Regions from separate parts of the Streptomyces sp. NPDC035033 genome, predicted to be linked through region 1. Evidence: riboswitches for the same ligand, from Rfam matches in the RefSeq annotation. Region 1 holds a riboswitch; each other region holds the start of a gene.

Region 1 (5,483 bases):
GCCTTCGCGCCGCGCGTGCAGGAGCTGACGGACCGGCTCATCGACTCCTTCGCGGAGCGGGGGAGCGCCGACCTCATCCACGAGTTCGCCTTCCCGCTGCCCATCTACGCCATCTGCGACATGCTCGGGGTGCCCGCCGAGGACCAGGACGACTTCCGGGACTGGGCCGGGATGATGATCCGGCACGGCGGCGGGCCGCGCGGCGGGGTGGCGCGGTCGGTGAAGAAGATCCGCGGGTACCTGGCGGAGCTCATCCACCGGAAGCGCGAGACCCTGCGGGAGGAAGGCGCGGACGACCTCATCTCGGGGCTCATCCGCGCCTCCGACCACGGCGACCACCTCACCGAGGCCGAGGCCGTCGCCATGTGCTTCGTGCTGCTCTTCGCCGGCTTCGAGACGACCATCAACCTGATCGGCAACGGGACGTACGCCCTGCTCCGGCACCCGGAGCAGCGGGCCCGGCTCCAGGCCTCGCTGGCCGCCGGGGAGACCGGGCTCCTGGAGACCGGGGTGGAGGAGCTGCTGCGGTACGACGGGCCGGTCGAGCTGGCGACCTGGCGGTACGCGACCACCGGCCTCACCATCGGCGGACAGGCCGTCCCGGCCGGCGACCCGGTCCTCGTGGTGCTCGCGGCGGCCGACCGCGACCCGGACCGCTTCGGCGCGCCGGACACCCTCGACCTCGCCCGGAAGGACAACCAGCACCTCGGCTACGGGCACGGCATCCACTACTGCCTGGGCGCGCCGCTCGCCCGCCTGGAGGGGCAGACCGCCCTCGCCACCCTCCTGACCCGCCTGCCGGACCTGCGACTTGGCGTCGATCCGGGCGAACTGCGGTGGCGCGGAGGGCTCATCATGCGGGGATTGCGCACGCTTCCGGTGGAGTTCACCCCATCCGCACCCCCGCGGCACAGGTGACGTCGTGTCAGAAATGTGATCTTCGCGTGATCGCGGTGCCATCGACTTGTGACGGACGTTCGAATGCGGCTACGTTCGCGCCAACGTTCGGCCCCGCCTCGGCCGTCCCCGCCGTCCCCGCCGTCACGCGAAAGGCCCCGAGATGCTTTCCGGAAACGGACGACACCGTCGACCCCGCCAGGCACCCGCGCTCGTCGTCACCGCGGGAGTGACCGGATCCGCCATGGCGCTGCCGCTGCTCGCCACCGGCTCCGCCTCCGCCGCCGACGCGCCCACCTGGGACCGGGTCGCCGCCTGCGAGTCCGGCGGCCAGTGGAGCGCCAACCTCGGCAACGGCGCCTTCGGCGGCCTCCAGATGACGCAGGAGGCGTGGGAGCGGCACGGCGGACTCTCGTACGCCCCGAGCCCCGACCTCGCCAGCCGCGCCCAGCAGATCGCGATCGCCGACAAGGCGCTCGTCGCCGGCAGCACCGACTGGGCGACCTGCGCCCCCATCGCGGGCCTGGAGAACGACGGCGTGGCGCCGGACGTCCGGCCGGGCCCCGCCGTCCCGCGGGAGGACGAGGGCGGAGTGGCGCCGGAGTCCGGCCGCACCGCGGGCGCGGACGCGGCCGCGGAGGAGACGGTGGAGCGGGCCGGGGCGGCCGCGACGCCCACGGAGCGGGCCGGGGAGACGGAGCGGGCGACGGCGGGGACCGGTACCGCGCCGGCCGCGCCCGCCACCCCGTCCGCGCCGGCGACCACCGCCCCCGCGGGGACGGCCACGCCGCCGCCGGCGGCCACCGCCCCGGACGCCCCGGAGGCCCCCACCGGCACGCCGGACGCCGCCACGGGCACCCCCACCGCTCCCGTCACGCCGCCGGACGCCTCCGTGAGCCCCGTGGCGCCCACCACCCCCGCGACCCCCGGTACGGACGGGTCTGACGCGGCGTCGGCCGCGCCGGGGACGGGCAAGCACCGGGGCGAGGCGGCCCCGGAGGAAACCGGCGTAACGGACAACACCCAGGAATCCGGGCGTCATGCCGCAGGTGCGGACAAGGTCACCTCGACCACCGTCAACGCGGACACAAGTGACGCCTACACCGTGCGGCCGGGTGACAGTCTGTCGGAGATCGCACAGGAGAACGATCTTCCCGGCGGCTGGGACGCCCTCTACGACGCCAACCGCCGTACGGTCGGGGCCGACCCGGATCTCATCCTCCCTGGTCAGAGCCTCGAACTGACGACCCCTCCGACGGAGAAGTGAGCCCGTTTCAGGGTTGAATGTCCGATTTTGGGAAAGTGAGACATGGGTCTCTTCGTCCCAACTGGCGTGTCACGTCCGCAAACTTTGCTTCCGTCAGCTCTCACCTGCGCAAACGAGGGCCGACGGAAGGCAAGTAAGGGCGATTTGTCCGTCGTGAGCCTCTTTGAACTTCGAGCAGGTGTGTGTCTACGGTCGTCACCGCTCGCCACCGCGGGCCCCGTCGACCGAAACGCCGAGTCCTGCCGTCGGTCGCCGGGAACTGTCGTCGCGAAAGCGCCGCAGGCAGGAGTGGGGGACCCAAGGTTCGTGCCGGTCCCGGCCGTCCGGAAGGACGGCCGAACGACCGGCTAGGGGTGAAGCCGCGCGCAAGGACGCGTGGCCGGGCGACTCTTCCAGCCCGAACCCGACAGCTCACCTCACAGGCGTCGGTGAAGAGGAAACTCCATGCTGTTCTCCGGCACGGGCAAGCGTCGTCGTCCCTCCAAGGCCACCCGCGTCGTCGCCCTCGTCGGCGTCACCGGTGCCGCCGTCGCCGCTCCGCTGATGGCCGCCGGCACCGCCTCGGCCGCCACCGCCTCCGAGTGGGACCGCGTCGCCCAGTGCGAGTCCGGCGGCAACTGGTCCATCAACACCGGCAACGGCTACTACGGCGGCCTCCAGTTCTCGGCCTCCACCTGGGCCGCGTACGGCGGCACCGCCTACGCCGCCACCGCCGACCAGGCCAGCAAGTCGCAGCAGATCGCCATCGCCGAGAAGGTCCTCGCGGGCCAGGGCAAGGGCGCGTGGCCGAGCTGCGGCGTGGGCCTCTCCGGCGCCTCCTACGACGGCGGCTCCGCCGAGGCCGCTCCGCAGCAGCAGAGCACCCAGCAGCAGAGCACCCAGCGGCAGAGCGCCCCGGAGCGCTCCGCCGAGCAGCCCGCCACCCGCAGCGAGCAGCGCCAGGCCCCGCAGCGCGCCGCCCAGGCCGCCCCGAAGGCCGCCGCCAAGAAGACCGTCACCACCCCGACCGGCAAGAAGGTCGCCAAGGGCGACGGCGAGTACAAGGTCGTCGCCGGCGACACCCTCAGCAAGATCGCCCAGGCGCAGGGCGTCGAGGGCGGCTGGGCGAAGCTCTTCGAGCTGAACGAGGACGTCGTCGAGGACGCCGACCTCATCTACCCGGGTCAGCAGCTCCACCTGAAGTGACCCCCGCGGCCCCGGTGAGTCCGGCGGCTCACCGGTGCCCGACAGCCCTCCCGCGGTGACCACCCCGGTCCCGAGCCCCCTTCCCCCGTGGCTCCGGACCGGGGTTCTGCCGTTACCGTCCAGTAGAACCCGGGGCTTTTGTCACCTGATGCGTGCTCTTGGGCCCTTTTTCGTCCCAGGGGACGGGTGGTCGACTGGCCGGAGCCCCGGAGCCGGTTAGGCTCTTGTCGCAAGGCGTACGAGACCTTGCGACCCATGCGTCACACCTAGCGCCACATCCCAGAAGGAGATGCTCGTGCCGTCCATCGACGTCGTCGTAGCCCGGGAAATCCTGGACTCCCGAGGCAACCCCACGGTCGAGGTCGAGGTCGGCCTCGACGACGGCAGCACCGGCCGTGCTGCCGTCCCGTCCGGTGCCTCCACCGGTGCCTTCGAGGCCCTGGAGCTCCGCGACGGCGACCAGAACCGCTACCTCGGCAAGGGTGTCGAGAAGGCCGTCCTCGCCGTCATCGAGCAGATCGGCCCGGAGCTCGTCGGCTACGACGCCACCGAGCAGCGCCTGATCGACCAGGCCATGTTCGACCTGGACGCCACCCCGGACAAGTCGTCGCTCGGCGCCAACGCCATCCTCGGCGTCTCCCTCGCCGTCGCGCACGCCGCTTCCGAGGCCAGCGACCTCCCGCTCTTCCGCTACCTGGGCGGCCCGAACGCGCACCTGCTGCCCGTTCCGATGATGAACATCCTCAACGGCGGGTCGCACGCCGACTCCAACGTCGACATCCAGGAGTTCATGATCGCCCCGATCGGCGCGGAGTCCTTCTCCGAGGCGCTGCGCTGGGGCACCGAGGTCTACCACACCCTCAAGTCCGTCCTGAAGACCAAGGGCCTCTCCACCGGCCTCGGCGACGAGGGCGGCTTCGCCCCGAACCTCGGCTCCAACCGCGAGGCGCTCGACCTCATCCTGGAGGCCATCAAGCAGGCCGGCTACGTGCCCGGCAAGGACGTCGCCCTCGCCCTGGACGTCGCCGCCTCCGAGTTCTACAAGGACGGCACGTACCTCTTCGAGGGCAAGGAGCGCTCCGCCGCCGAGATGACCGAGTACTACGAGGAGCTCGTCTCCGCGTACCCGCTCGTCTCCATCGAGGACCCGCTGTTCGAGGACGACTGGGCCGGCTGGAAGGCCATCACCGAGAAGCTCGGCGACAAGGTCCAGCTCGTCGGCGACGACCTCTTCGTCACCAACCCCGAGCGCCTCGCCCGCGGCATCGAGGAGAAGTCCGCCAACGCCCTCCTGGTCAAGGTCAACCAGATCGGCTCGCTGACCGAGACCCTCGACGCCGTCGAGCTCGCCCAGCGCAACGGCTTCAAGTGCATGATGTCCCACCGCTCCGGCGAGACCGAGGACGTCACCATCGCCGACCTCGCCGTCGCCACCAACTGCGGCCAGATCAAGACCGGCGCCCCGGCCCGCTCCGAGCGCGTCGCCAAGTACAACCAGCTGCTGCGCATCGAGGAGATCCTCGACGACGCCGCCGTCTACGCCGGCCGCAGCGCCTTCCCGCGCTTCAAGGGCTGAGACCCGTCCCGCAGGGCGGCTTCCGTACGTCCCCGCACCCGGTCCCGTACCGTGTGCGGGGACGCACGTTTGAGGGACACCGGCGACAGGGGAGGCGGGACGGCATGGCCGTGAAGAACGGGGACCGGTTCTCGACCGCGACCCGGATCAGGCTGCTCGGCGAGCAGACCGCGGCCCGTGTCTACCGCTCCCAGACCCGCCGCCAGGCCCGGCGCTCCCGGCTCACCGGCCGCGCCGCCTTCCTCGCCCTGGTCGTCTGCTCCCTCGTCGTCGCCCTCGCCTATCCGATAAGGAGCTACGTCTCCCAGCAGGGCGAGATCGCCGACCAGGAGCGCAAGGCCGCCGAGGCCGCCCGGCGGGTCGAGGAGCTGCGGGACGAGAAGGCCCGCCTCCAGGACCCCGCCTACGTCCGCCGCCTCGCCCGCGAACACCTCCACTACGTGCTCCCCGGCGAGACCGGCTTCACCGTGAACGACCCCGGGGCGGCCGACCGCCCCCGCGCCGAGCGGGGAACGGCCGACCGGCCCTGGTACGACAACCTCTGGGACGGCGTCGACA
Region 2 (5,483 bases), on a different contig from region 1:
CCACCCTGGAGGACGCGCGTCAGTTCTTCCGGACCTACTACGCGCCCAACAACGCGGTCCTCTCCGTCGTCGGCGACATCGACCCGGAGCAGACCCTCGCCTGGATCGAGAAGTACTTCGGCTCCATCCCCGGCCACGACGGCAAGCCCGCGCCCCGCGACGGCTCGCTGCCGGACGTCATCGGCGGGCAGCTGCGCGAGGTCGTCGTCGAGGACGTCCCGGCCCGCGCCCTGATGGCCGCCTACCGGCTGCCGGAGGACGGCACGCGCGCGTGCGACGCCGCCGACCTCGCCCTCACCGTGCTCGGCGGCGGCGAGTCCTCCCGCCTGCACAACCGGCTGGTCCGCCGCGACCGCACCGCCGTCGCCGCCGGCTTCGGCCTGCTCCGGCTCGCCGGCGCCCCCTCGCTCGGCTGGCTGGACGTCAAGACCTCCGGCGGCGTCGAGGTCCCCGCCATCGAGGCGGCCGTCGACGAGGAGCTGGCCCGCTTCGCCGCCGAGGGCCCGACCGCGGAGGAGATGGAGCGCGCCCAGGCCCAGCTGGAGCGCGAATGGCTCGACCGGCTGGGCACGGTGGCCGGCCGCGCCGACGAACTGTGCCGCTTCGCCGTCCTGTTCGGCGACCCGCAGCTCGCCCTGACCGCCGTCGACCGCGTCCTCGCGATCACCGCCGACGAGGTCCGCGAGGTGGCCGCCGCCCGGCTGCGCCCCGACAACCGCGCGGTGCTGGTGTACGAGCCGGTGGAGACCGAAGACAGCGCCGAGGGCGACGACGAAGAGGGAGCGGACCAGTGACCGACGCCGCCGTGTCTCTGACCAGCATGGAGTTCCACCCGCGGCCGCAGGCCGGCGCGGCCAGGCCGTGGGCCTTCCCGGCCCCCGAGCGCGGCGCGCTCGACAACGGGCTGACCGTGCTGCGCTGCCACCGTCCCGGCCAGCAGGTCGTCGCCGTCGAGATCTTCGTCGACGCCCCGCTGGACGCCGAGCCCGAGGGCCTGGACGGCGTCGCCACCATCATGGCGCGCGCCCTCTCCGAGGGGACCACCGAACGCGGCGCCGAGGAGTTCGCGGCCGAGCTGGAGCGCTGCGGCGCCACCCTCGACGCGCACGCCGACCACCCCGGCGTCCGGGTCTCCCTGGAGGTCCCGGTCTCCCGGCTCCCCAAGGCGCTCGGCCTCGTCGCCGAGGCCCTGATCTCCCCGGCCTTCGACGCCGACGAGGTCAAGCGCCTGGTGGCCAACCGGCTGGACGAGATCCCGCACGAGGCCGCCAACCCGAGCCGCCGCGCCGCCAAGCAGCTCTACAAGGAGCTCTTCCCGGCCACCGCCCGCATCTCCCGGCCGCGCCAGGGCACCAAGGAGACCGTGGAGGCCATCGACGCCGACGCCGTCCGCGCCTTCTACGACGCCCACGTGCGGCCCGCCGCCACCACCGCGGTCGTCGTCGGCGACCTCACCGGCGTCGACCTGGACGAGGTCCTCGCCGAGACGCTCGGCGGCTGGACCGGCAAGCCCGCCGCTCCGCGCCCGATGGAGCCGATCACCGGCGACGACACCGGCCGGGTCGTCATCGTCGACCGCCCCGGCGCCGTCCAGACCCAGCTGCTCATCGGCCGGGTCGGCCCGGACCGGCACGACGCGGTCTGGGCCGCGCAGGTCCTCGGCACCTACTGCCTCGGCGGCACCCTGACGTCCCGTCTGGACGCCGTCCTGCGCGAGGAGAAGGGGTACACGTACGGCGTGCGCGCCTTCGGCCAGGTGCTGCGCTCGGACGGCGAGGGGCACGGCGCCTCGCTGCTCGCCATCAGCGGCTCGGTCGACACCCCCAACACCGGTCCGGCCCTGGACGACCTGTGGAAGGTGCTCCGCACCCTCGCCGAGGGCGGTCTGACCGACGCCGAGCGGGACGTCGCCGTGCAGAACCTGGTGGGCGTGGCCCCGCTCAAGTACGAGACGGCCGCCTCGGTCGCCGGGACCCTCGCCGACCAGGTCGAGCAGCACCTCCCGGACGACTACCAGGCGCGGCTGTACGCGCGGCTCGCCGAGACCGGCACGGTCGAGGCCACGGCCGCCGTCGTCAGCGCCTTCCCGGTGGACCGGCTCGTCACCGTCCTGGTGGGCGACGCGTCGCAGATCGAGGAGCCCGTGCGGGCCCTCGGCATCGGCGAGGTGACCGTGGTGAGCTGACCCGGAGTCAGCCCGGGCGGAGGTCTCCAGCGTGAAGAAACGCCGGAGACCTCCGCTTTGTCCGTTATCGAGTCAACGGTGATCATATGCCTTGTGGCATGTCTTACAAATCGGCGCGTCTGTTTGGCGATTGACATCCGTCCGGCCTAGCGTCGTCCCGGCTGTCCGGCCGACGCACGCGCCGCACCCGCGGCACCGGACAGTCATCGCCGAGTCCCCGTCAGGCGCGAGCCCGGGGAGCCGGGGACCCACCCAGTCCCTGGGGTGAATCGGACGCCTTCGCCACGCGGAGGGGCCCGTAGGAGACCTTCCTGCTCCGAACCCGTCAGCTAACCCGGTAGGCGAGAAGGAAGGAAAGGAACAGCCTTGGCGTTCACCCGTGCCACCGGGAAGCATCGTGGTGCGAGCCGTCTGGCTCGCCGCGGCGCCGGCATCGCCGGCGTGGCCGCCCTCGCCACCACCGGCGTCGTCGGCACCCTCGCCTCCCCGGCGCTCGCCGCCGACACGGACGACCGTTCCGCCGAGGACACCGGCCTCACCCAGGTGATCGCCGACGAGTCCATCGCCGACCAGATCAGCGCCCAGGTCGCCGCCCAGGAGCAGGAGGTCGCCGAGGCCGAGGCCCGGGCCAAGGCGCGCGCCGAGGCGAAGCGCAAGGCCGAGGCCCGCGCCCAGGAGATCCGCGAGGAGAAGGAGCGCGCCGCCCGCGAGGCCGAGCGCCGCCGGCTCGCCTCCTTCAACCTCCCGGTCGCCGGCTCGTACGTCTCCACCGGCTACCAGACCGGCGGCTCGCTCTGGTCCTCCGGCAGCCACTCCGGCGTCGACTTCCACGCCGCCTACGGCAGCTCGGTCGTCTCCGTCGGCTCCGGCACCGTCGTCGAGGCCGGCTGGGGCGGCGCGTACGGCAACAACATCGTGATCCGGATGAACGACGGCACCTACACCCAGTACGGCCACCTGTCGTCCATCGGCGTCTACGTCGGCCAGACCGTCGAGCCCGGCCAGCAGATAGGCGTCTCCGGCTCGACCGGCAACTCGACCGGCCCGCACCTCCACTTCGAGGCCCGGACCACCGCCGAGTACGGCTCCGACATCAACCCCGTCGCGTACCTCCGCGCCCGAGGCGTCAGCCTCTGACCCGCCGCCTCTGACCCGCTGCGCGTCCCCTTCGCGCCGAAAGGCCCCGGCTCCTGGCGAGCCGGGGCCTTTTCGCTGCCCTGTACCGGCCGAATTCCGTGGGGGCTTCGGAATTTCCGGTGTGCTGCAATGGAGTCGCTTGACAGGCGTCGCTAGAGTCACTGAAAAGGCGTCGCTCGAATTCGGTGCGCGCGGATCGGAAGCGGAGGTCGGAAGATGCGGGTTCCCGCGCAGTCGGTATGCACGGCGATTCGGGACGACATCGTCTCGGGGGTCTTCGCGCCCGGCAGCCGGCTGACCGAGGAGCAGCTGGCGCGCCGCTACGGCGTCTCCCGCGTCCCCGTCCGCGAGGCCCTGCGCACCCTGGAGTCGGAGGGCTTCGTCGTCAGCCGGCGGCATGCCGGCGCCCAGGTCGCCGAGCCCACCGACCAGGAGGCCGCCGACCTCCTCGACGTACGGTCGCTGCTGGAGCCGCTCGGGGCCGCGCGGGCCGCCCAGCGGCGGACCGAGGCGCACCTCAAGGTGCTGCGCGGCCTGGTCAGGCTGGGGCAGGAGCGGGCCAGGCAGGGGCAGGGCGAGGACCTGCGGGCGCTCGGCGGCTGGTTCCACGAGACGCTCGCGCAGGCGTCCGGCAGCCCGGCCCTGACCGCCCTGCTCACCCAGCTGCGGCACAAGATCGCCTGGATGTACGTGGTCGACCGGCCGGAGCGGCCCGTCGAGGCGTGGGCCGAGCACGGGGCGATCGTGGACGCCCTCGCGCGCGGGGACGCCGAGCGGGCCCGCGCGCTGACCGCGCTCCACGTGGAGCACGCCCTCCCGCTGCACCGGCTGAAACGGCTGGAGCGGGGGCGTGTGAGGGTTTCGCAACATGCCGTCAACACGGCGAGCGTCCGGAATTAACACGGGCGCCGTATAAAAAGAGCGGCTATTCCAGAGCCTTTTCCGTGCTGCCCGGAAAAGGGGAATTCAAGGTCCGGAAGCGGTGGATGGCCGGGGTCCCGGAAATGCCGGACGGCCGTGTCCGCCGGGAATTTCCGGGAACACGGCCGTCCGGGAGAGCCGGGGACGACCCGCTGGGTCAGACCGTCTCGGGGAGCTCCTCGAGACCCTCGGCGACCAGCTTGGCGAGGCGGTCCAGCGCGGCCTCGGAGCCCTCGGCGTCCGAGGCGAGCACGATCTCCTCGCCGCCCTGCGCGCCCAGACCGAGCACCGCGAGCATCGACGCGGCGTTCACCGGGTTGCCGTCGGCCTTGGCGATGGTCACCGGGACACCGGAGGCCGTGGCGGCACGGACGAAGATGGAGGCGGGGCGGGCGTGCAGGCCCTCGGCCCAGCCGACGTTGACGCGGCGCTCAGCCATGGTGTTGCCCTTCAGGTCTTCAGCGGGTTGTCTAGACCAGTCTCTCACGGGATGCGGCGTGCTCGTGCCGACCTTCGTCCCGCACCCGTGCGACGTCCGGCCCTCCCCACCTTGCACGGGGCGGGAAGGGCGCGCGAGCCGTGTGCCGCCGAGGAGGGGGCGCGCGGACGGTGCCGGTGTCGCACCCCCGCCGTAGGCTGTGCCCCATGCGGAGCGCGTCGGAACAGACGGACGGACCGGGCGACGGGACGGGCGGGCCGGGCGGGCCGGGCGGGGCGGGGGAGCGCCCGGCCCCGGAGGAGCACGCCTACCCCGACCACTGGGAGGCCGACATCGTGCTCCGGGACGGCGGCACCGCGCGCGTCCGCCCCATCACCGCCGACGACGCCGACCGGCTCGTCAGCTTCTACGAGCAGGTCTCGGACGAGTCGAAGTACTACCGCTTCTTCGCCCCCTACCCCCGGCTCTCCGCCAAGGACGTCCACCGCTTCACCCACCACGACTTCGTCGACCGGGTCGGCCTGGCCGCCACCGTCGGCGGCGAGTTCATCGCGACCGTCCGCTACGACCGCATCGACGACCGGGGCCGCCCCGCCTCCGCCCCCGCCGACGAGGCCGAGGTCGCCTTCCTCGTCCAGGACGCCCACCAGGGCCGCGGCGTCGCCTCCGCCCTCCTCGAACACATCGCGGCCGTCGCCCGCGAGCGCGGCATCCGCCGCTTCGCCGCCGAGGTGCTCCCCGCCAACACCAAGATGATCAAGGTGTTCACGGACGCCGGCTACACCCAGAAGCGCAGCTTCG
Region 3 (5,483 bases), on a different contig from region 1:
CAGGCCGATGGGTGGGACGTCTGCCTGGGTCTCACCCCGACGGCGGCCCGCTGGCTCCACGAGTCCCTGGACGGCCTCGCCGCCCTGACAGGCCGGCCCGTGCGGTGGGACCACCGCTTTCCCGGTCAGCCGGACGTGTGGCCGAAGCCGGACGCCGTCCTCGTCGCACCCGCGACCTTCAACACGGTGAACTCCTGGGCGCTCGGGCTGACGGGCAACTGGCTGGTCGGCGTCGTCGCCGAGGGCATCGGCAAGGGCCTCCCCATGGCGATGGTGCCGTGCGTCAACCAGGCGTACGTCGCGCACCCGCAGTTCGAGCGGTCGATCGAGACCCTGCGCGGTGCCGGCGTGCGCGTGGTGTACGGCGAGGGCGGGTTCGTACCGAACCCGCCAGGAGAGGGCGACCCGACCGCGTACCCGTGGCGCGCCGCCCTGGAGGCGGTCGCGGAAGTCCACCGAGACTCGCGGGGATAGCGGGCGCGACCGCCGCGAGGAGCGCCTCCCGGGCCGCCGCAGAACGGCGGAGGCGCTCTTCCGGTCCGCTCGGTCGAGAACAGGACGGGCCACCGGCGCACGCCAGAACCGACAAGCGCCGTCGAAGCCGCTCCTCGCCAGGTGTGGCCGCGATGCGCCGGTCACGAGGGCGATTCGTCCTCCGGCGATCGCCGGTACGCGAAGGCGGCCGCGTCGGTGAGGAGCCGGCATCGGAAAGCAGAGCGGGACGCCGGCACACAGCAGCGGTCGCCGCCGCATCCGCATCCGCATCCGCATCCGCATCCGGCCATGGGACCTCCTCGCAGGAAGTCGGCCCGGCCCACGACCAGCAGCAGCGCTCAGGCCGTGCCACGCCTCTCGGAAAGGGCCTCGTCGCCGGACCCACCGGAGCCCGGCCGCGGTGCTACGTGGCGACGGCGTCGGCGATCGTGTCCCGGATCTGCAGGACCTGGTCGGCGCCGGTGATCGCGCACAGTCGCCTGATCTGGGCCGACGGCGCTGCCACGCGCAGCTTTCCCGACTGGTGGGTGAGGATCATGAGGTTCAAGAAGGACGAGTCCGCGAAGGCCACCCCCGAGACGTCCAGGATCACCTTCGGATGCGTTGCGGTCGCGGCCTTCAGCGCGTCGGCCAGAGGCCCGATGGAGTGGATGTCGTACTCCCCCCGGGCCTCGACGACCTGCGCCTCGCGGTACTCGTACTGGAGCACCACGCCCTGCGGCGACGCGCCCTCGGCCCCCTGCCCCGTCCATGGCTCACCGTCGCATGCGGACAGGCGTCCGGCGGCGACATCGTCCCAGGGCATACGGGAACTCCCTCCGACTGATCCCTCCGTCGGAGGGGTGTAGGACGTCTGATGCAGGAAAGTTATGTCATGCATTTCCCTTCTGGCAAGCCCGGTCGCGTAAAATCCAGGACCATGCTTGGAGTCCCTGAATCCCACACCGGATGGACGTTCATCACGAACCACGCCCGTGTACTGGCTGCGATCGCGGACAACCCGAACGCCCGCATCCGTGACATCGCCGCACGGTGCCGGCTCACCGAGCGCGCCGTGTCGCGGATCATCGTCGACCTCGAACGGGACGGCTACCTCTCCCACACGCGAGAGGGGCGGACGAACACCTACCGCATAGAGCCGGGCAAGGCGCTGCGCCACCCCGCGGAAGCGGGGCTCCCCTTGGCCTCGCTCCTCTCCCTGCTCGTGCAGAACGAGGCGGAGCGCGCCGGCCAGCAGCCGGTCTCCCACTAGAGGGCGGCTTCGAAAGGGCCGGGCTCGATGACGGCGGGGTGGACGAGGAGCCCGGCGCCGACCGGCACGGCGGGCAGCGGGCCCGGGCCCCGGCGCCCTCGATGCGAGCCCCGCCCGCGAGGCGCTTGAGGGGTGAACCCTTCGGCGGTGCCGGGCCGCCGGGCGTCGGGCGTCGCTCAGCGGCCGGCCAGGGCCGCCCGTCGGATCGTGGCGTCGAGGAGCGCGAGCGCGTCCTCGGCGGTGCGGCCGGGGGCGCGGTTCCAGGGGCCGATGAGGCCGTGCCACCCCCGGGACCGCAGCTCGGTCATGATCCAGGCGCCGGCCTCGTTCATGGTCGCGGCGCTGCCGTGGCCGAGCCGGTGGGCGGCGAGCAGGGCGCCGCAGACGCAGCGCGCGCCCCGCACGTCCCGCAGCTTGTACGGGGTGTTCTGCCAGCCCCATTCCGTCAGCACCCGGCGCGCGTGGGCCAGGTGGACGGAGGGCCGCACGTCGGGGCGGCCGATCCGGCGCCAGACGTGCAGCCGGTCGGGGAGGACGGCCCCGATCCGGCCGGGCAGCGGGCGCTCGGCCGGCGGGGCCGGCGGCAGGGCGTCGAGCGCGTCGGCGACGAGCCGGTCCACGGGGACGGAGAGCAGGCGCCGCCAGGGCTCCGGGTCGGGCGTCGGGCGGGCGGGGAGGAGCATCCGCTCCCAGGCGGCGCTCTCGCAGAGCCGGGCCGCCTCGCGGTCGAGGGCGTCCGGGTCGAGCAACGGGATGGAGGACGACATTCCCGCATCATTAAGGATGAATGTCTGTTTTGCGACATATGCTCCGCGCGTGTCGTTCACCACTCCCCCGGTCGTCGCCGACACGCCCGAGCAGGGGCATTACGCCACACTGCCCCCGAAGGGAATGAGACGGCCTATTCGGACATTTCTTTTTCCGTGACGCGACTCACTTTTCCCGCCTCCCCGGCGGGCCCCGTTCCGTCACGAGCCGGACGGCGCAAGGGATTCGGGAGGGGCCGCCGGAACGGTCGATCTTGAATTCCGGGCGAGCGATCTTTGCCGTTCCTTTTCCCGCGCTTTCACGTCTTGTTCCCCGCCGCATTTCTCGCCTACGGTCACCCCCATTCGAGCGGATCGCCGAATCCTGCCACCGCTCGGAAGACCTCCCATTGCACCCGACGGCAGGAGCGGGGGACCCACCACACCGCCGGTCCGGCTCTCCGGAACGGCTCGGGGTGAAGCCGCGTGCGCGCGGCCGGACACCTCCCGTCCGAACCCGACAGCTCACCTCGCAGGCGCCGGAGAGGAAACCGTCATGGCCGCTCACGGCAAGCACCGCCGCCCCCGACGCCGTCCCGTCTCCCGTGGTCTCGCCTTCGCGGGCACCGGCGGGGTCGCCCTGGCCCTCCCCCTGGTCGCGCCCGCCACGGCCGGCGCCGCGCCCGTCGCGCAGTCCGCCGCCGCGCCCTCGGCCGCCGCCCCCGCCGCCGTGACCGCCGCGCAGAACGCCGCCCCGGCCACCGCGCCGAAGGCCCCCGCCGCCCGCGCGTACACCGTGGTGAAGGGCGACTCGCTTTCCCTCATCGCCCACCGGAAGGGAATTCAGGGCGGCTGGAAGGCGCTTTACCAGGCGAACAGGACGGCCGTCGGTGACAATCCGTCACTCATTCACCCGGGCCTCGAACTGACGATTCGTCGGGATTCCGCGAAGGCCGCCCCCGCGCCGGAGAAGACGACCCGGAAGCCGGCCCAGAAGTCGGCCGGGAAGGCCGCGCCGAAGACCGTGACGAAGACCTCGGCGAAGCCCGCCTCCACCGGTTCCGCCGAACGGGCGAGCCGGTCCGCGAGCCGCGCCGCCGCCCCCGCCGTCCAGGCCGCTCCCGCCGCCGCCACCCGGTACGCCGACAACCTCGACGGCTGGATCCGCGAGTCGCTGGACGTCATGGCCCGCTACGGCATCCCCGGCTCGTACGACGGCATCCTCCGCAACGTCATGCGCGAGTCCTCCGGCAACCCCCGCGCCATCAACCTCTGGGACTCCAACGCCGCGAAGGGCATCCCCTCCAAGGGCCTCCTCCAGGTCATCGACCCGACGTTCGCCGCCTACCACGTGCCGGGCACCTCGCTCGACCCGTACGACCCCGTCGCGAACATCACCGCCGCCTGCAACTACGCGGCCGACCGGTACGGCTCCATCGACAACGTCAACGGCGCCTACTGACCCGCCCCGGCCGCCGCCCCGAAGTGGCGGCCGAACCAGGCGGTGGCCAGCTCCGCCACCTCCTCCAGGGCCCCCGGCTCCTCGAAGAGGTGGCCGGCGCCGGGCACGACCTCCAGCCGGCTCTCGCAGCGCAGCATCTCCCCGGCCCGCCGGTTGAGGTCGAGGACGAGGTCGTCGCTCCCGCCGACGATCAGCAGGGTCGGGGCCCTGACCCCGGCGAGCCGCTCCTCCGCCAGGTCGGGACGGCCGCCCCGCGACACCACGGCGGCCACGTCGTCGCCCGGTTCGGCCGCCGCCCACAGCGCCGCGGCCGCCCCGGTGCTCGCGCCGAAGTAGCCCCGCGGCAGCCCTCCGGTCACGGCCTCGCCGGCCGCCCAGGCGGCGGCGCGGCCCAGCCGTTCGGCGAGGAGCGGGGTGTCGAAGACGCGGGAGCGGTCGGCCGCCTCGGCCTCGGTGAGCAGGTCGAAGAGGAGCGTCCCGAGCCCCGCCCGGTTCAGGGCGGCGGCCACCTCCCGGTTCCGGGGGCTGTGCCGGCCGCTGCCGCTGCCGTGGGCGAAGAGGACGAGCCCGGCCGCCCCGTCGGGCACCGCCAGGTCGCCCGGCAGCACCGGTCCCCCGGCCGGGATCCGTACGGCGGTGTTCTGGACGGCCGGACCGTGCTCCGCGCGGCTCCGCGCGAGCAGGGCCACCACCTCGGCGTCCGGCGTCTGGTCGAACCGCCGGTAGAACTGGCCGACCGCGGCGAACCCCACCGGGGTGTGGACGGCGACCGTCTCGTCGGCCTCGCCCCCGAGCCGGGCCGTCCAGTCGTGCGGGGCGACCGGGACGGCGAGGACGATCCGGCCGGCCCCGCCGGCCCGTACCGCCCGGCACGCGGCCAGCGCGGTCGCGCCGGTGGCGATCCCGTCGTCGACGACGACCACCGTCCGCCCCTCCAGCGCCACCGGCCGGCGGCTGCCCCGGTAGGCGCGGGACCGCTCGGCCAGGACCGCCCGCTCGCGCTCCTCCACCTCCGCCAGGTCCCGCGCGGTCACGCCCGCGTCCCGCACGATCTGCTCGTTGACGACCCGGACCCCGCCCTCGCCGATCGCTCCCATGGCCACCTCGGGCCGGTACGGCACCCCCAGCTTCCGGACGAGACAGACGTCCAGGGGCGCGTCCAGGGCCTCGGCGACCTCGGCCGCCACCGGGACCCCGCCGCGGGGCAGGCCGAGGACGACGGTGTCACGGCCCTCGAGGTGGGCGAGGCGGGCGGCGAGCTGCCGCCCGGCGTCGGTGCGGTCGGCGAAGTACATGGCGCGCCGCCTTCCCGGTGGGCGATTCCCGCGCGGCAGGGCCGGCCGGCCCTGCCCGTACCTCCAGGGTCCCACCCGCCGGCCGTCCCGCCCCGCGGAGGACCCCGCGGCCGGCCGGTGCCGTGCGACCGGCCGGCTCCGCGGGGTCAGGCGGCGAGGAAGGCCTCGATGGCCCGTGCGAGGTCCTTCGGGGTCTCCTCCGGCGCGTAGTGCCCGGCGTCCGCGAGGACCTC
Region 4 (5,483 bases), on a different contig from region 1:
GCTCGATCATCGACGCCTACACCGGGACGGCGGACTTCTCCCGGGCCGAGGTGGGCCGGTGGGTGGACGGCGCGGAGGCGCGCCGCCGCCACCTCCTCCAGTCGCTGCTCCAGGCGGCGGGGATGGAGACGGCCGGGTACGAGGAGCGGTTCGGCTCGACGGTCCAGGAGGACTTCGGCGCGGAGCTGGAGCGGTTCGCGGCGTACGGCTGGCTGGACGGGTCGGCGCCGGAGGGGCTGCTCAGGCTGTCGCCGGAGGGGCTCGCGCACTCGGACGGGCTCGGCCCGGAGCTGTTCTCCCCCGCCGTACGGGCCGCGATGGCCGCGTACGAGCCGAAGTAGGGGGCGGTCGTGGAGCTGACGCTGCTGTACCGGGGGCCGCTGGCCTCCTGCGACTATGCCTGCCCGTACTGTCCCTTCGCCAAGCGGCGCGACGGCCCGGAGGCGCTGCGGGCGGACCGGGCCGCGCTCGAACGGTTCGCCGGCTGGGCGGCGGGGCAGACCGGGGACCGGCTGCGGATCCTCTTCACCCCGTGGGGCGAGGGGCTGGTCCGCTCCTGGTACCGGCGGGCGATGGTGGAGCTGTCCCGGCTGCCGCACGTGGAGCGGGTGGCGATCCAGACCAATCTGAGCTGCCGGACCTCGTGGCTCGACGGGGCCGACCTGGACGCGCTGGCGCTGTGGTGCACGTACCACCCGGGCCAGACGCCGTACGACCGCTTCCTCGGCAAGGCCCGTGACCTGGCCGCCCGGGGCGTCCGGTTCAGCGTGGGGATCGTGGGGCTGCCCGAGCACCACGGGGAGGCGGTGCGGCTGCGGGACGCGCTGCCGGACCACGTCTACCTGTGGGTGAACGCGGCGGAGGGGCACGTGTACTCCGACGCGGAGGCGGCGGCCTGGACGGCGGTCGACCCGCTCTTCCCGTACAGCCGGCACCCGCACCGCTCGGCGGGGCTGCCGTGCCGGACCGGCGCGTCGGTGGTGTCGGTGGACGGCGGGGGGACGGTGCGGCGCTGCCACTTCGTCCGGGCCGAGCTGGGGAACCTGTACGACGGCTCGTACCGTGCCGCGCTGCGGCCGCGCGCCTGCCCGCTCGCCGTCTGCGACTGCCACATCGGCTACGTCCACCTGGAGACGCTGCCGCTGTACGACGTCTTCGCCGGCGGGGTCCTGGAGCGGATCCCCGCCGGCCGCCCCTGGGCTACAGGGGCATGAGGTCGGGGCGCTTGGCCTCGACGTGGTCGCCGGAGCTCTCGCCGCGCAGCCGGCGCCCGATCCACGGCACCAGGTACTCGCGCGCCCAGTGGATGTCGTCGCGGCGGACCTCCAGGGGGCCGCGGGCGGGCAGCGGCGGCCAGGCCTGGTCGGGGTCGGCGGGGACCGGCAGGCCGAGGACCTGGGCGGCGCGCAGCGCGACCCGGGTGTGGCCCTCGGGCGAGAGGTGCAGCCGGTCGTCGTCCCAGGCGCGGCGGTCCTGGACCGACTTCAGCGACCACAGGTCGAGGACCGGGCAGTCGTAGCGGTCGGCGATGGCGCGGACGTGCGCGGTGTACGTGGCGATCTTGCCGCGCAGGTGCTTGAGGACGGGCACGTCGCGGGTGTCGAAGCCGGTGGTCACCATGACGGTGCCGACGGAGGAGGTGAGGTCCTTCACGGCCCGCTCGAAGCGCTCGGCGACGTCGTCGGGGTCGGTGCCGGGGCGGATGATGTCGTTGCCGCCGGCGCAGAAGGTGACCAGGTCGGGGGCGAGTTCCTTCGCCCGGGGCACCTGCTCGGTCACGATCTGGTCGAGGAGGCGGCCGCGGACCGCCAGGTTGGCGTAGCGGAAGTCCTCGGGTTCCGGCAGCTGGTCGGCGAGGAGCACCGCGAAGCGGTCCGCCCAGCCGACGTAGGTGCCGTCGGGTCCGGGGTCTCCGACGCCTTCGGTGAAGCTGTCACCGATCGCCGCGTACGACCCGAATGACCCGAACGCGTTCTTGTCTGTTGCTCTCGAATCGTCTGCCACGAAGGCACATCCTTCCGTTTCGGATGTGACCTACGCGACCGTAAGGAGGGGTTGACGGTGGGTGATATATGCCACCGATAAAGAATTTGCCAAGCCGGAATAGCGCGGAACGGGGCGGAGGCCCGGCACCAGGGGTGCCGGGCCTCCGCGGGGCGCGTCGCGCCGGACGGCTCAGATCGAGACGCCGTGCTGGCGCAGGTAGGCCAGCGGGTCGATGTCCGCGCCGTAGCTCGGCGCGGTGCGGATCTCGAAGTGCAGGTGCGGGCCGGTGGAGTTGCCGGTGGAGCCGGAGAGGCCGATCTGCTGGCCGCCGCTGACCGACTGGCCGGCGGAGACGGAGAGGGAGGAGAGGTGGGCGTACTGCGAGTAGTTGCCGTCGGCGTGCTGGATGACGACCTCGTTGCCGTACGCGCCGCTCCAGCCGGCGGAGACGACCGTGCCGGCGCCGACGGCGCGGACGGTGGTGCCGGAGGAGGCGATGAAGTCGGCGCCGGTGTGGTAGCCGGAGGACCACATGGAGCCGGAGGCGCGGTAGGGGGTGGAGACGCCGCCGGAGACCGGGGCGACCCAGCCGGTGGAGGCGGGCTGCGCGGCGGCCGGGGCGGCGGCGCGCTCGGCGGAGCGCGAGGCGCGGGTCTGCTCGCCGGAGGACTGCTTCTTCGGGGCGGCCTTCGGGGCGGCCTCGCGCTCGGCCTTCGGGGCGGCCTTCGGCGCGGCCTGGGCGGCGGCGGGCTTCGGCGCGGCGGCCTCGGCGGGGTTCTCGGCGCCGAGGGTGAGCTTCATGCCGGGGAGGATCAGCGAGGGGTCCTCGCCGACGACCTGGCGGTTGTCGGCGTAGAGCTTCTGCCAGCCGCCGGCGACGTCGTGGTCGGCGGCGATCTTGGAGAGGTAGTCGCCGGCGACGACGGAGTACGTCTTCGGGGCGGCGGTCCGCTCGGCCGGGGCGGCCTGGGCCGGGGCCTGCGCGGCGACGCGCACCACGGCGGGGGCGGCGGCCGGGGCGGCCTGCTCGGCGGCGTGGGCGCCGGTCGCGCCGATGAACGGCAGGGCGACGACGGCGCCGCCGGTGCCGGCGGCGGCGAGGCCCCGGGTGATCAGGGTGGACTTCTGGCGGCGGTGCTTACCCTTCGCGGGCATGGCGAATTCCTCTCCGGCGCCTGCGAGGTGAGCTGTCGGGTTCGGACTGGAGATGTCCGGCCGCGTTTCTCGCGCGACTTCACCCCTAGCCGTCCTGCGTCGCGGGACCGGCGTACTTCCTTGGGTCCCCCGCTCCTGCCGCGCATGGGATGGGGTCGAATTCCGGACGGTGGCAGGATTCGGCGGTCCGACCGGATTGACGGCGACGCTAGACGAGCCGGGCCGGCGCGAACAAGCCGCGGAATTCACCGGACATTCCGGGGCGATCTTCGGACCCGGAATTCCGGTCACCCTCCGTCGATGACGATCCCTCGATTCCCTTTTCCGGGGCGGTGGTTGGACCGGGCGGCCGGCCACGATCCGTCACTTCTATGACCCTGCTCACGCGCGGAATTCCATCTCCCCTTCAACCAGGGCGCGTTACCCCAAGACCCATCAATACGGACAGATCGCCCATTACTGGTCAGGGGGGTGCGCCGCGCCCCGCGCGACGGGATGATTGCGGGGGGGAACCGATCTCGTCCCGGTCCCGCGAACGCCTACCCCAGGAGCATCCGTGACGCAGCAGTTGCCGCAGGTCCAGCCCCTCGAACCCGGTGAGCCCGAGCTCGCGGAGGTCCGCAACTTCCGGGACGTGGGCGGGCTGCCGACGACGGACGGGCGGTTCGTCCGGCCCGGCGCCCTCTTCCGCAGCGGCCACCTCGCCGACGCCACCGAGTCCGACGCGGCCTTCCTCTCCGGCCTCGGCCTGCACACCGTCTTCGACTTCCGCAACGCCGCCGACGCCCGGATAGAGGGCCCGGACGTCGAGCTGCCGGGCGTGCGGAACGTGAACATACCGCTGAGCGACCCGGCCGACGGCAAGGAGTTCTGGCGGTTGGTCCGCGAGGGCGACCTCGCCACGCTGCGGGAGCTGCTGGGCGACGGCCGGGCCGCGGAGCGGATGACCTCCTCGTACCGCCGGATGGTCGTGGAGCGGACCGCCGAGCACAGCCGGGTCCTGCACTCCCTCGCCGAGGACTCCGTCCCGGCCCTGATGCACTGCGCGGCCGGCAAGGACCGCGCCGGGCTCTCGATCGCCGTCACCCTGCTCGCGCTGGGCGTGGAGCGCGCGGCGATCGAGGCCGACTACGTGAAGTCGAACGCGCCCCACCGCCGGTACAAGGTGCGCCGCAGCTCCACCGCCCGGGACGCGATGGCGCCCGAGGTGATGGAGCTGCTGAGCCCGCTCTTCGACGCGCGGGTGGAGTACCTGCGGGCCGCCTTCGAGACGATCGACGCGACCTGGGGCTCCGTGGACGCCTATCTCGCCCGGGGGCTGAAGCTGGCGCCCGAGACCCGGGAGCGGCTGCGGGAGCGGCTGCTCACGGAGGCGTGAGCGGTCTCCGCCCGGCGGGTCACTGGTTCTGCCCCCCGAGCATGAAGAGCAGGTAGAGGAAGCCGGCGAAGAGGTGGCCGGCGATCAGATAGGCGAAGAGCCGGAGCACCAGCCCCTTGGGGAACCGGCCCTCGCCGCGCTCTTCACCGGTGACCGATACGGATTTGTCGGACATGGCAGCACCTTTCGGGGTGTCAGCGCCGGTGCGGGGTCCCGTCGCCGAGGCACAGCTCGGCGACGGGGCTCTGCATCAGGGTGTGGACGAAGAGGAGCTCGGCGCCGGCCGGCCCCGCGGCGCCGATCCGGTGCGGGGTGAGCGAGTCGAAGTGCGCGCTGTCCCCGGGGTCGAGGAGGTGCACCGTCTCGCCGAGCGCGAGCCGCACCCGCCCCTCCAGGACGTGGATCCACTCCTCGCCGGGGTGGACCCGCACGATGTCGGCCCGGGTGGCGGAGGGCACGTGGACGCGCAGGCACTGCAGGGCCCGCCCCGCCCCGCCGACCTGCCGGTAGACCCAGCCGTCGGCCTCGACCGGCTCGGAGCGGCCGGCCCGGATCACCGGGTCGCGTTCGGGCGGGGTCTCCCCGAGCAGCTCGGCGACCGTCGTACCGTAGATACGGGCGAGGGCAAGCAGCATCGGCAGCGAGGGCTGCCGGTTCCCGGTCTCCAGGCGCGAGAGGTGCGCCGGGGAGAGCCCGGCCCGCTGGGCGGCGGCCTCCAGGGTGAGCCCCCGGCGCCGACGCAGCGCCCGCAGCTGCGGGGCGACGTCGGGCACGGGACCGGGAGCGGCGGTTTCCGGGGCGGAGCCCCGGGGGACGTGGTCCATGCGTCCATTCCGCCAGGATCGTGCCTCTGGGGCAAGTTTCTTGCCCCAGAGGCAAAAACCGGCGGGACGGCCCGGCTCAGCGCTGCGCGACCGCCTGCCTGACCAGCGTCTTCCCGAAGTCCCAGAGCAGCCCGCCGCCG

The links. Region 1 has a riboswitch for cyclic di-AMP ahead of AB0E83_RS16105 (transglycosylase family protein). Riboswitches for the same ligand answer to the same signal wherever they lie in the genome.
Positions count from the first base shown of each region.
Region 2: linked by a shared signal. The riboswitch ahead of AB0E83_RS11660 (M23 family metallopeptidase) and the one ahead of AB0E83_RS16105 (transglycosylase family protein) in region 1 are both predicted to bind cyclic di-AMP.
Region 3: linked by a shared signal. The riboswitch ahead of AB0E83_RS16950 (LysM peptidoglycan-binding domain-containing protein) and the one ahead of AB0E83_RS16105 (transglycosylase family protein) in region 1 are both predicted to bind cyclic di-AMP.
Region 4: linked by a shared signal. The riboswitch ahead of AB0E83_RS04145 (LysM peptidoglycan-binding domain-containing M23 family metallopeptidase) and the one ahead of AB0E83_RS16105 (transglycosylase family protein) in region 1 are both predicted to bind cyclic di-AMP.

Region 1 is NZ_JBEZUZ010000033.1:56,359-61,841, reverse strand. It holds gene AB0E83_RS16115 (cytochrome P450) at 1-918, shown strand, start outside; gene AB0E83_RS16110 (transglycosylase family protein) at 1,142-2,164, shown strand; cyclic di-AMP (ydaO/yuaA leader) riboswitch at 2,429-2,604, shown strand; gene AB0E83_RS16105 (transglycosylase family protein) at 2,609-3,349, shown strand; gene eno (phosphopyruvate hydratase) at 3,639-4,925, shown strand; gene AB0E83_RS16095 (septum formation initiator family protein) at 5,030-5,483, shown strand, end outside.
Region 2 is NZ_JBEZUZ010000021.1:18,865-24,347, reverse strand. It holds gene AB0E83_RS11670 (pitrilysin family protein) at 1-794, shown strand, start outside; gene AB0E83_RS11665 (pitrilysin family protein) at 821-2,185, shown strand; cyclic di-AMP (ydaO/yuaA leader) riboswitch at 2,383-2,543, shown strand; gene AB0E83_RS11660 (M23 family metallopeptidase) at 2,552-3,322, shown strand; gene AB0E83_RS11655 (GntR family transcriptional regulator) at 3,539-4,222, shown strand; gene AB0E83_RS11650 (HPr family phosphocarrier protein) at 4,401-4,682, opposite strand; gene AB0E83_RS11645 (GNAT family N-acetyltransferase) at 4,889-5,483, shown strand, end outside.
Region 3 is NZ_JBEZUZ010000036.1:37,546-43,028, forward strand. It holds gene AB0E83_RS16930 (flavoprotein) at 1-474, shown strand, start outside; gene AB0E83_RS16935 (STAS domain-containing protein) at 899-1,300, opposite strand; gene AB0E83_RS16940 (helix-turn-helix domain-containing protein) at 1,415-1,747, shown strand; gene AB0E83_RS16945 (hypothetical protein) at 1,924-2,514, opposite strand; cyclic di-AMP (ydaO/yuaA leader) riboswitch at 2,860-3,045, shown strand; gene AB0E83_RS16950 (LysM peptidoglycan-binding domain-containing protein) at 3,050-3,955, shown strand; gene AB0E83_RS16955 (phosphoribosyltransferase family protein) at 3,949-5,250, opposite strand; gene AB0E83_RS16960 (alpha/beta hydrolase) at 5,397-5,483, opposite strand, start outside.
Region 4 is NZ_JBEZUZ010000005.1:34,201-39,683, reverse strand. It holds gene AB0E83_RS04160 (STM4012 family radical SAM protein) at 1-341, shown strand, start outside; gene AB0E83_RS04155 (STM4011 family radical SAM protein) at 351-1,214, shown strand; gene AB0E83_RS04150 (SGNH/GDSL hydrolase family protein) at 1,201-2,004, opposite strand; gene AB0E83_RS04145 (LysM peptidoglycan-binding domain-containing M23 family metallopeptidase) at 2,176-3,141, opposite strand; cyclic di-AMP (ydaO/yuaA leader) riboswitch at 3,146-3,308, opposite strand; gene AB0E83_RS04140 (tyrosine-protein phosphatase) at 3,698-4,519, shown strand; gene AB0E83_RS04135 (DUF6126 family protein) at 4,539-4,694, opposite strand; gene AB0E83_RS04130 (helix-turn-helix domain-containing protein) at 4,714-5,343, opposite strand; gene AB0E83_RS04125 (aspartate aminotransferase family protein) at 5,420-5,483, opposite strand, start outside.